DNA from 4 places in the Acidovorax radicis genome. Region 1 is predicted to be linked to each of the others. Evidence: predicted binding sites of a transcription regulator. Region 1 holds the regulator's gene; each other region holds the start of a gene.
What was found. Region 1 encodes FNR, which switches genes on or off when oxygen is low (the NO sensors DNR and NnrR bind a similar motif). Its sites were predicted from a motif close to TTGATNNNNATCAA; they were not measured.
Positions count from the first base shown of each region.

Region 1 (2,200 bases):
GAGATGGGCATAGGCGTAGAGCGCAATACGGTCAGGATGCAACTGTGCGACCTGTGCCAACGTGCGATCAAAAGACTCTGGGGTTTGGCGAGGCAACCCGTAGATCAGATCCACATTCACCGAGTCGAAGCCCAGCGAACGCGCTGATTCCACCAAAGAAAACACCTGCTCTGCCGGTTGTATGCGATGCACCGCCTTTTGCACCTCGGCATCAAAATCCTGCACACCGAAACTCAGCCGGTTAAAACCCAGCTCGTGCAGTAGCGCCAAGCGCTCGGCGTTGACAGTGCGCGGATCAACTTCAATGGAGTATTCGCCACCCGGTGCAAAGGCAAAACTGCGCTTGAGCATGGCCATGAGTTCGCGCAGGCCCGCGTCGGACAGGAATGTTGGCGTGCCACCACCCAAGTGCAACTGGCTTACCACCTGCCCGCCACCACAATGTGCAGTGTGCAGATCAATCTCACGGCTCAGATATCGCAGATAAACATCGGCGCGATCATGGTGCTTGGTGATGATCTTGTTGCATGCGCAGTAGTAACACAGCGACTCGCAGAACGGAATATGCACATACAGGGACAAAGGCAACGCTTTCGCCATCGTCCCGGACCGCCGTTGTTCGAGGGCAAGGACGTATTCATCTTGCCCAAAGGCCTCAACAAAACGGTCGGCGGTCGGATAAGAGGTATAGCGGGGCCCTGGCACGTCGAAACGGCGCAGAAGATCAGGCGAAACAGCGGTCATGAGAAGATATCCTTGCGTACATCCAAACTGTGCCGTACCCTTAGCTGCCCGTCCTTGACCTGCATCAATTGATCGCATGTGCCAAACAGCGACAATTTGATGCACGTCACCCGTACCATTGCGGTTGAGACCATGCCATCTCGTGCGGCGCTCGTATAGCGCTTGACACCCCAACCAGTTCACGTGCTTATGAACCCGCTCACCATCAAAGTCGCCTGTTCCAACTGCAATCTGCGGGAACTGTGCATGCCCGTTGGCTTGAATGAAGAGCAGCTCCAGCGCATCGACGAAGTGGTTGCTGTTCGCCGCAAGATAAAACGGGGCGGCACGCTGTTTCGCAATGGCGAAACATTCACTTCGCTGTATGCCATCCGAACGGGTTTCTTCAAGACCTGTGTCGCCACTGAAGATGGCCGCGACCAAGTTACCGGTTTTCAGATGGCTGGCGAGATCATCGGTCTCGACGGCATCGTCAATGATCACCACACCTGCGATGCCGTTGCACTCGAAGACGCCGAGGTCTGTGTAATGCCCTTTGACCGCATCGAAGAATTGTCCCGAGAGGTCACGGCCCTGCAGCACCATGTGCACAAGATCATGAGCCGCGAAATCGTGCGCGAGCACGGCGTGATGCTCCTGCTTGGCAGCATGCGTGCGGAAGAACGTCTTGCTGCGTTTCTTCTGAATTTGGTTCAACGCCTGCACGCTCGCGGTTTTTCGCAGTCTGAACTCGTGCTCCGCATGACACGTGAAGAAATTGGAAGCTATCTCGGGCTCAAACTCGAAACCGTCAGCCGGACGTTCTCCAAATTTGTGGAAGAAGGCGTTGTGGAGGTCAAACAGCGGCACGTCCGCATACTGGATACCGAGGCGCTCAAACGCATCGTCAATAGCCAACAGGCATGCCATTGACCCAGTCTGGGTAGCGAGATTCCTGCCGGTAGGCTGGGCTCCAGCCCATGACTGGTATTTTCAATAGTGCATCAGGAACATGCATTTGTCTTGCGACAGTCGTCTGGCCGCTCACCGTTAGGCACAGGACAGCGGTTCAGCTCGAACGGGGACAATGACAGCAGCGTCGTCAATGCGCCACTGGCCATTGTGATGATCCAGAATATAAAAAAGGCCAGGGTATAGACCCCTTCCCTAGAAAGCGCTAAGGGCTGCCCAAACCAGTGCAGATCCTGCGGATCCACCAATGCAAAAACGAGCATCTCCAGCACCCCTGCCATGAGAAATGCTGGCCATGCAATCCACATCAAGCGTTGCGTCCACATATACATCCCGTCTCTTTTTCATAGGGCCTGCCGCATGGGGGCATGACCGGTGTTTTGTGTTCAGCGGGGTTGATCTTGCACCGGGGTCGCGGCATGGTTACGCCCTTTCATGGCAGGTGCGAGACTTTTCTCAGGGGCTTTCAGCGTCTTGTTGATTTCGATGCCCTGTTGATAGTAAT
Region 1 is NZ_CP075184.1:3,284,755-3,286,954, forward strand. It holds gene hemN (oxygen-independent coproporphyrinogen III oxidase) at 1-744, opposite strand, end outside; gene fnr (fumarate/nitrate reduction transcriptional regulator Fnr) at 934-1,656, shown strand; gene KI609_RS15010 (hypothetical protein) at 1,728-2,021, opposite strand; gene KI609_RS15015 (FixH family protein) at 2,082-2,200, opposite strand, start outside.

Region 2 (2,200 bases), 2.1 Mb from region 1:
TGCACCCGTGGGGACAGCTCGCGCGGCCGGTGGTCCAGCACACAGAGCGTGCCCAGCGCATAGCCATCGGGCGTGATCAAGGGCGCCCCGGCGTAAAAGCGCAACGGGTTCTCCTGGGTCACGATGCCGAAGTGCGCAAAACGCGCATCTTTTGCCATATCGGGCACGATGAAAACGCCGGGCTGCCGGATTGCGTACTGGCAGACGGACTGGTTCAGCGGTGTTTCCCGCACCGCCAATCCGCGCGCGGCCTTGAACCACTGGCGGTCGCTGTCCAGCAAGCTGATCAGGGCCACGGGTGCTTCGCACACATGGCCGGCGATGTCGGCCAGCTCGTCATACGCGGGCTCCATCGGCGTGTCGAGAATGCCGTAGCGCTGAAGGGCCTGCAGACGTGCCGTGTCATCGCACGGGGCATCGGGAGAAGATCTATTGGCCATGGAGCAGAGCGGCCATGCCGCCAACACTTGCCTTGAGACTTGGCAGCATGCCACACAAGCGCGGCCAGCGCATGGGTGAAAGCATGCGTGCGGTGGGCCGCTGGCGGCCACCCAAGACGCCGCTCAACGGCAGCCCTCCGAACGGACAACGGGGAACGCCGCACGCCACAGGACACGACCCCGCCCTGCAGGGTATTGCGGGTCAGATCAGGCTGCGGCCTCTTCCTGCGGCTGCTCAGAGTGCTCGGAGCAGGTCGCGCCGCCGCAGCCCTGGATCAGATCGCCCGGCAGCGCCTGCGGTGCGTGCACGACACCCGTGGCGGGATCAAAACCCACGCGGCGCAGGTGCAGCGCCAAGGCCGCGTCCATGCTCTGCGCATGCTGAGGGAACCACAGCGCCAGCTCGCTCGCCATCACGCGTATCGGTTGGAGATCGCCGCTTTCGGCCAGCGCGATGCCTTCACGCATCACCTGCAGCACCACTTTGTGCTGCATGCTGTGGCAGTTGCCCGACGCAAAGCGGGTGGACAACATCCACGCATCTTCCTGCCCAAAATGCTCGGCGGTGTGATCCACCAGCACACGCCAACGCGACAGCAATTGGGGGTCATCGGCATGCGCCACCTCCGCCAGCAGGTCGACGAACTCGCGGTGGGTGTTGTCCATCAAGGGCAGATCAAGGTTCAGCGCATCCGACCATTCGAGTTGGGCCATGGAAATCCCCCTGTATGTTGAGAAAAACGCGCAGCTTAGAAGCGCTGCGGCCAGGCCACATTGACTCAGATCAGCCCGCCGCCGCTCCAGGGGCCTGTTGACGATCTCGCAGGGGATGGCCACCAGGCGCTAAAACCTGCGAACCAGTCCCAGGCCAGACGCAACAATGCCCCGCTCGGGAGCGGGGCATCAGCATTTGCATTGTCAATCCTCAGCAGGCGGCAAGGCCTGCCCGCACGATCAGCTCTTGTTGTACATGCGCTTCATGTCGTCCACACACTTGGACTTGGCATCACCCGACATGGCGTCGCAACGTTCCTTGGCCGCCTTGTAGTTGGCTTCGTTCTTCTCGGCGTTGGCGTCCTTCTTGGCTTCGGCAACGTCGGCCTTCTTTTCGGCCATGCTATCGGCGGGCTTGGCTTGCACTGCAGCCACCTTGGCGTCTTCCTTGGCCTTCACGTGGGCTGCCTTGGCGTCTTTGACGCAGACGTCCTTCTCGTTGCCCTTCATGTCGTCGCATTTTTCCTTGGCCACTTCATAGGCGGCATCTGCACGGGCGTCAGCGACCTTGTGGGTGGCCTTGGCGCTCGGTTTGTACTGCGCTTCGAGCTCGGCCTTGGCGATGTCTTCCTTGCCCTTGGCTTCCTTCACGCAAATGTCCTTGGCGTTGTCTTTCATGGCATCGCAGCTCTTCTTGTCGGCCTTGTAGGTCGCCGAGATGCGGTCCTTTTCAGCCTTGTGCTCTTCCTTGGTCATGGCAAAAGCAGAAGTGGCCATCAGGGCGGCGGCGACAGATGCGATCAGGGTGCGTGTGAATTTCATGGTTTTCTCCTCGGGGATTGAATGGGTAGGGGGTGGTGCTTCGAACCGGGTGACCGGGCCGCCCAGGCAGCGGTGCGACGGGCTCCAAAGGGATGACCCAGGGCCGCAGCGTTGCGGTGCGGGGCGAAAGCCCCGCAAACGGTCGCGGTCGGCCGCCGGTCAGTCGTTAAAGCGGAAGTCGGGGTGGCGGGCCTGCCAATCGCTCAGCTGCTTTTCAGCGGCGT
Region 2 is NZ_CP075184.1:374,596-376,795, reverse strand. It holds gene KI609_RS01650 (GGDEF domain-containing protein) at 1-440, opposite strand, end outside; gene KI609_RS01645 (hemerythrin domain-containing protein) at 648-1,154, opposite strand; gene KI609_RS01640 (hypothetical protein) at 1,395-1,976, opposite strand; gene KI609_RS01635 (CsbD family protein) at 2,136-2,200, opposite strand, start outside.
Region 2: KI609_RS01645 (hemerythrin domain-containing protein) is a predicted target of FNR. The motif match lies at 1,215-1,228, and genes of this name have one in related genera.

Region 3 (2,200 bases), 1.7 Mb from region 1:
GTTTGTGAGTCGCTCATCATTTCCAGGGGCGGTGGTAGGCGCCTAGCGTGTGCTGCTGGCCCTCCGCCACTTGGTCGAGGCTGGCCATCCAGGTGGTCTTGGGGGCATAGCGGTGGGGGTTGGCCAGGCACTGGTCGATGGCCTCGCGCCAGACCTTGGTGACCTGCGCCACATAGGCCGGGCTGCGCTGGCGCCCCTCGATCTTGATGGCGCGCACGCCGATCTTGACCAGCTGGGGCAGCAGCTCCAGGGTGTTGAGGCTGGTGGGCTCTTCGATGGCGTAATAGTTCTTGTCATCCCCCACGTCAAAGCGGCCTTTGCACAGCGTGGGGTAGCCCGCGTTTTCGCCGGGCGCATAGCGGTCGATGAGGATGCCGTTCAGGCGCGACTCCAGGCCGTCGGCGGTCTCCTGCCAGCGCACCGCCTTGGCGGGTGAACACACGCCATGGGTGTTGGGCGACTCGCCCGTCACGTACGACGACAGCGCGCAGCGCCCCTCGACCATCACACACAGACTGCCAAAACCGAAGACCTCGATCTCGACCGGCGTGCGGTCGATGACCTGGCGCACCTGCTCCATCGACAGCACGCGCGGCAACACGGCGCGCACGATGCCGAACTGCTCGCGGTAAAAGTTGATGGCCTCGTAGTTGGTGGCCGAGCCTTGCACCGACAGGTGCAGACGCAGCTGCGGATGGCGCTGCGCCGCGTAGTGCATGAGACCGGGGTCGGCCAGGATGACCGCGTCCACCCCCAGGTCCACCGCCTTGTCCAGCGCGCTGCGCCAGGGTCCGGGGTTGGCGGCCTGCGGGTAGGTGTTGAGCGCCATGAAGACCTTGCAGCCACGCTCGTGCGCATGCCGGATGCCACTGGCAATGGCCGCCTCGTCGAAGTTGAGGCCCGCAAAGTTGCGCGCATTGGTGGCATCGCGCAGGCCGAGATAGACACAATTGGCGCCGTTGTCCACCGCCGCCTTCAGCGCGGGCAGGCTGCCGGCGGGGCAGACGAGTTCGAGGGCAGGGGCTGCGGCCACGGGCGGCGCGGCCTCCTTGGTTGTCAGGGGTTCCATCACACACATTCAAACGCTGGCCCCGGCGGGGAGCCAAAGCACTGGTTGCCACCATACTGAAATCACCGTGCGCATCCGCTGATCTTCATCAACGGCAGTGCACAATGCCAGAGCAAAGCAGTCGGGCTTTGATGTGCCCCAAACTCCCCGGCACACCACACCACACCACGCCTCACTGCCGCGTGGCATTGACTTGCCTCTACGCCGCCAACCCGTTCTTCCTCCCTCGCCCTCCCGCTTGCCCGCCCCACACACCGTCCTGCCGTGAACAAGAACCTGTGGCTGCTGGCCCTGTGCCAAGGCCTTTTCCTCACCAACAACGTTGTCTTCATCGCCATCAACGGCCTGGTGGGGCTGCAGCTGGCGCCCTTTGGCTGGATGGCCGCGCTGCCCGTGATGGGCTATGTGGTGGGCGGTGCGCTGTCCACGCCGCTGGTGGCGCGCACGCAGATGCGCTGGGGGCGCAAGGTGTCGTTCCAGATCGGACTGGCCGTGGCGGTGGCATCGGCCGCGCTGTGTGCCTGGGCGGCGTTCAGCGCCCACTTCTGGCTGCTGTGCACCGCTACGCTGGTGGCGGGCTACTACAGCGCCAACGGTGGCCTGTACCGCTTTGCCGCGGCCGAGCTGGCCGCACCGGACTACCGTGAGAAGGCCGTGTCGCTGGTGCTGGCCGGTGGCCTGCTGGGCGCCGTGGCGGGCCCCAACCTGGCCAGCGCCACACGCACCTTGTTCCCGGTGCCGTTTGCGGGCGCCTACATCGCGCTGATCGGCGTGGCGCTGTTGTCCATGCTGTGCATGTCGGCCATCCGGTTCGAGGCGCAGCCTGTGGTGCTCAACGCTGCAGGGCAGCGCGAGCACGGGCGCCCCCTGACGGTGCTGATGCGCCAGCCCGCGTTCATCGTGGCCATTGTGGGCGCCGCGCTGGGCTATGGCGTGATGAACCTGCTGATGGCCGCCACGCCGCTGGCCATGCAGGTGTGTGGCTTTGATTTCGATGCCTCGGCCCTGGTGCTGGAGTGGCATGTGATCGGCATGTTCGCGCCCGGCTTTGTCACCGGCCACCTCATCAAGCGGTTTGGCGTGTTGCCCATCATGGGTACGGGGGTGTTGCTCAACTTCGCCTGCGTGGCC
Region 3 is NZ_CP075184.1:4,962,366-4,964,565, forward strand. It holds gene ubiU (ubiquinone anaerobic biosynthesis protein UbiU) at 17-1,069, opposite strand; gene KI609_RS22725 (MFS transporter) at 1,334-2,200, shown strand, end outside.
Region 3: ubiU (ubiquinone anaerobic biosynthesis protein UbiU) is a predicted target of FNR. The motif match lies at 1,148-1,161, and genes of this name have one in related genera.

Region 4 (2,200 bases), 140 kb from region 1:
TTCGGCCGAGGGCAGCACTTCGTCCATGCGCCAGCCGTTGGTGGCGCCCACGTCCATGTATTCGATGAAGCGCAGCGTGGTGCCCGTGCCGCGAAAGTGCCGCGCCATGGGCAAAATTTCGTGGTCGTTGGTGCCGCGCTTGACCACCATGTTGACCTTGATGTGCGACAGGCCTGCCGCATGAGCGGCCTCGATGCCCGCCAGCACGTCGGCCACCGGAAAGTCCACATCGTTCATGCGGCGAAAGACTGCATCGTCCAGGCCGTCCAGGCTCACGGTCACGCGGTTCAGGCCTGCGTCCTTCAAGGCCTTGGCCTTGCGCGCGAGCAAGGATCCGTTGGTGGTGAGCGTGAGGTCGGGTGCCACGCCGTCCACCGTGCGCAATTGAGCCAGTTGCGCCACCAGGTCTTCGAGGTTCTTGCGCAGCAGGGGCTCGCCACCGGTCAGGCGGATCTTGCGCACGCCGTGCGCCAGAAACAGCCGCGCCAGCCGCGTAATCTCTTCAAAGCTCAGCAGGGCGCCATGCGGCAGGTAGGGGTAGTCCTTGTCGAACACTTCCTTGGGCATGCAGTAGTTGCAGCGGAAGTTGCAGCGGTCCGTCACGCTGATGCGCAGGTCGCGCAAGGGACGCCCCAACGTGTCGATCAACTGGCCCGATGGCGCCAGCATATGCGTGGGGACTCGCGCCGCCAAAGCGGCGATGCGTTCGTCCACCAGAGGAATCACACGTTCAGCCATGGTGCGATTTTGCCGCATGGGCCCATGGCTTAGGGACAAGACCCTGTGTGGAAAGTTGATCGCAGTCAATTTGCATCAAGGCGATGGTTTGAAGCACGGAGCGCCACCCCGTAGCAACCCTTTGACGTGGAGCAAGACGGCGAAATGCTGCGTCGCAACAATGCACCATCCGATTTCAGAAGGTTTCCCATGTCTGTTCGTGAATTTTCAGCCGCTGTCATGCCATGCCAACGCCGGGTGGTGGTGCAGTGGATGGCGGCGGGCGTTCTGTTGCCCACCTGGTCCGGGGCTGCGCAGGCACAGATCAGCCTGTCCGGGGCCATCAACTATGCCGGCTGGTTTCGTGCCTTGTCGCAGCGCATGGCAAAAGCCTATTGTCAGCAATACCTGCAGGTGTTGCCTGCGGCCGCCGTGGATGTGATGGGCCAGGCCCGCAAGCGGGCCTTGTCGGGCTCGGCGGAGCTGGCCAAGGGACTGCAGTCGGGCCAGTGGCCCGCCGAGGTGGGGCGCCAGCTGGACGAGGTGCAAAAGCAGTTTGCGCTGATTAACCAGCTCACGACGGCCCCGGCCACGCGCACGGCGATGGTGGTGGCCGCGTCCGATCAGGCGGACCGTACGCTGCTCATCGCCCAGGCCGTGACCGACAACATCGAGAAGATGGCACAGGTACCCAGCGCACGCCTGGTGGGCCTGGCGGGCCGCCAGCGCATGCTCTCGCAGCGGTTGGCCAAAAACTACTTTCTGAGCGCGGCCAAGGTGGAGTCCAAGCTGGTGCAGGCGCAGCTCGCTTCTGACGCCGCAGATTTTCGCCAGGCGCTGCTCACACTGAAAGCTGCCCCGGTCTCTACCCCCGCCATTCGCAACGAACTCGAACTGGCCGACTCGCAATGGCTGTTTTTTGACGCCGCGTTGCGCCGCCCGGCCGATGCCGCAGGCCTGGGCGCGGTGGCGACCACCAGCGAACGCCTGCTGGATGTGATGGACAAGCTCACGGGCTTGTATGACGCGGCCCTGCGCGAGGTGTTGGGCTGAGAAGTTGAGAAACGGAGAGGCTGGGAGCGCCAAAAAAAGGGTACGGGGCTGCCTGCAAGGCCAGGCACTCATGGACCAGCGGGATCACCCGGTCTGGCATGGGGGAAATCCGTTCGCGGGGTGGGGGTGTGCAAGCGCGCATGTGCCGTGGTGCCGTGTTTTCTTACTCCTGCCTGCGTATGTTCTGCAGCTGTTTCGCTGCACCTCGTCAAAAAGCGGCACAGCATCAAGGTGCTCCGGCTGAACGGTTCGAAATCCTGGGGCTGGAATATTTAAGAACACGTTCTTAGCAGCGGCCGTTTGGCGCATTCGCCGGGGGCTGGCCCGTGTTTCGGATGGCGGTGCTGTAGACCCATCTTTGGGATTGAGCGGGCGCGAGGCCCTTTCACAGCCATAAGATACGAGGCTCAGCACCTGTTCAGGGCCTGGG
Region 4 is NZ_CP075184.1:3,144,394-3,146,593, reverse strand. It holds gene moaA (GTP 3',8-cyclase MoaA) at 1-738, opposite strand, end outside; gene KI609_RS14345 (type IV pili methyl-accepting chemotaxis transducer N-terminal domain-containing protein) at 928-1,770, shown strand.
Region 4: KI609_RS14345 (type IV pili methyl-accepting chemotaxis transducer N-terminal domain-containing protein) is a predicted target of FNR. The motif match lies at 860-873, and genes of this name have one in related genera.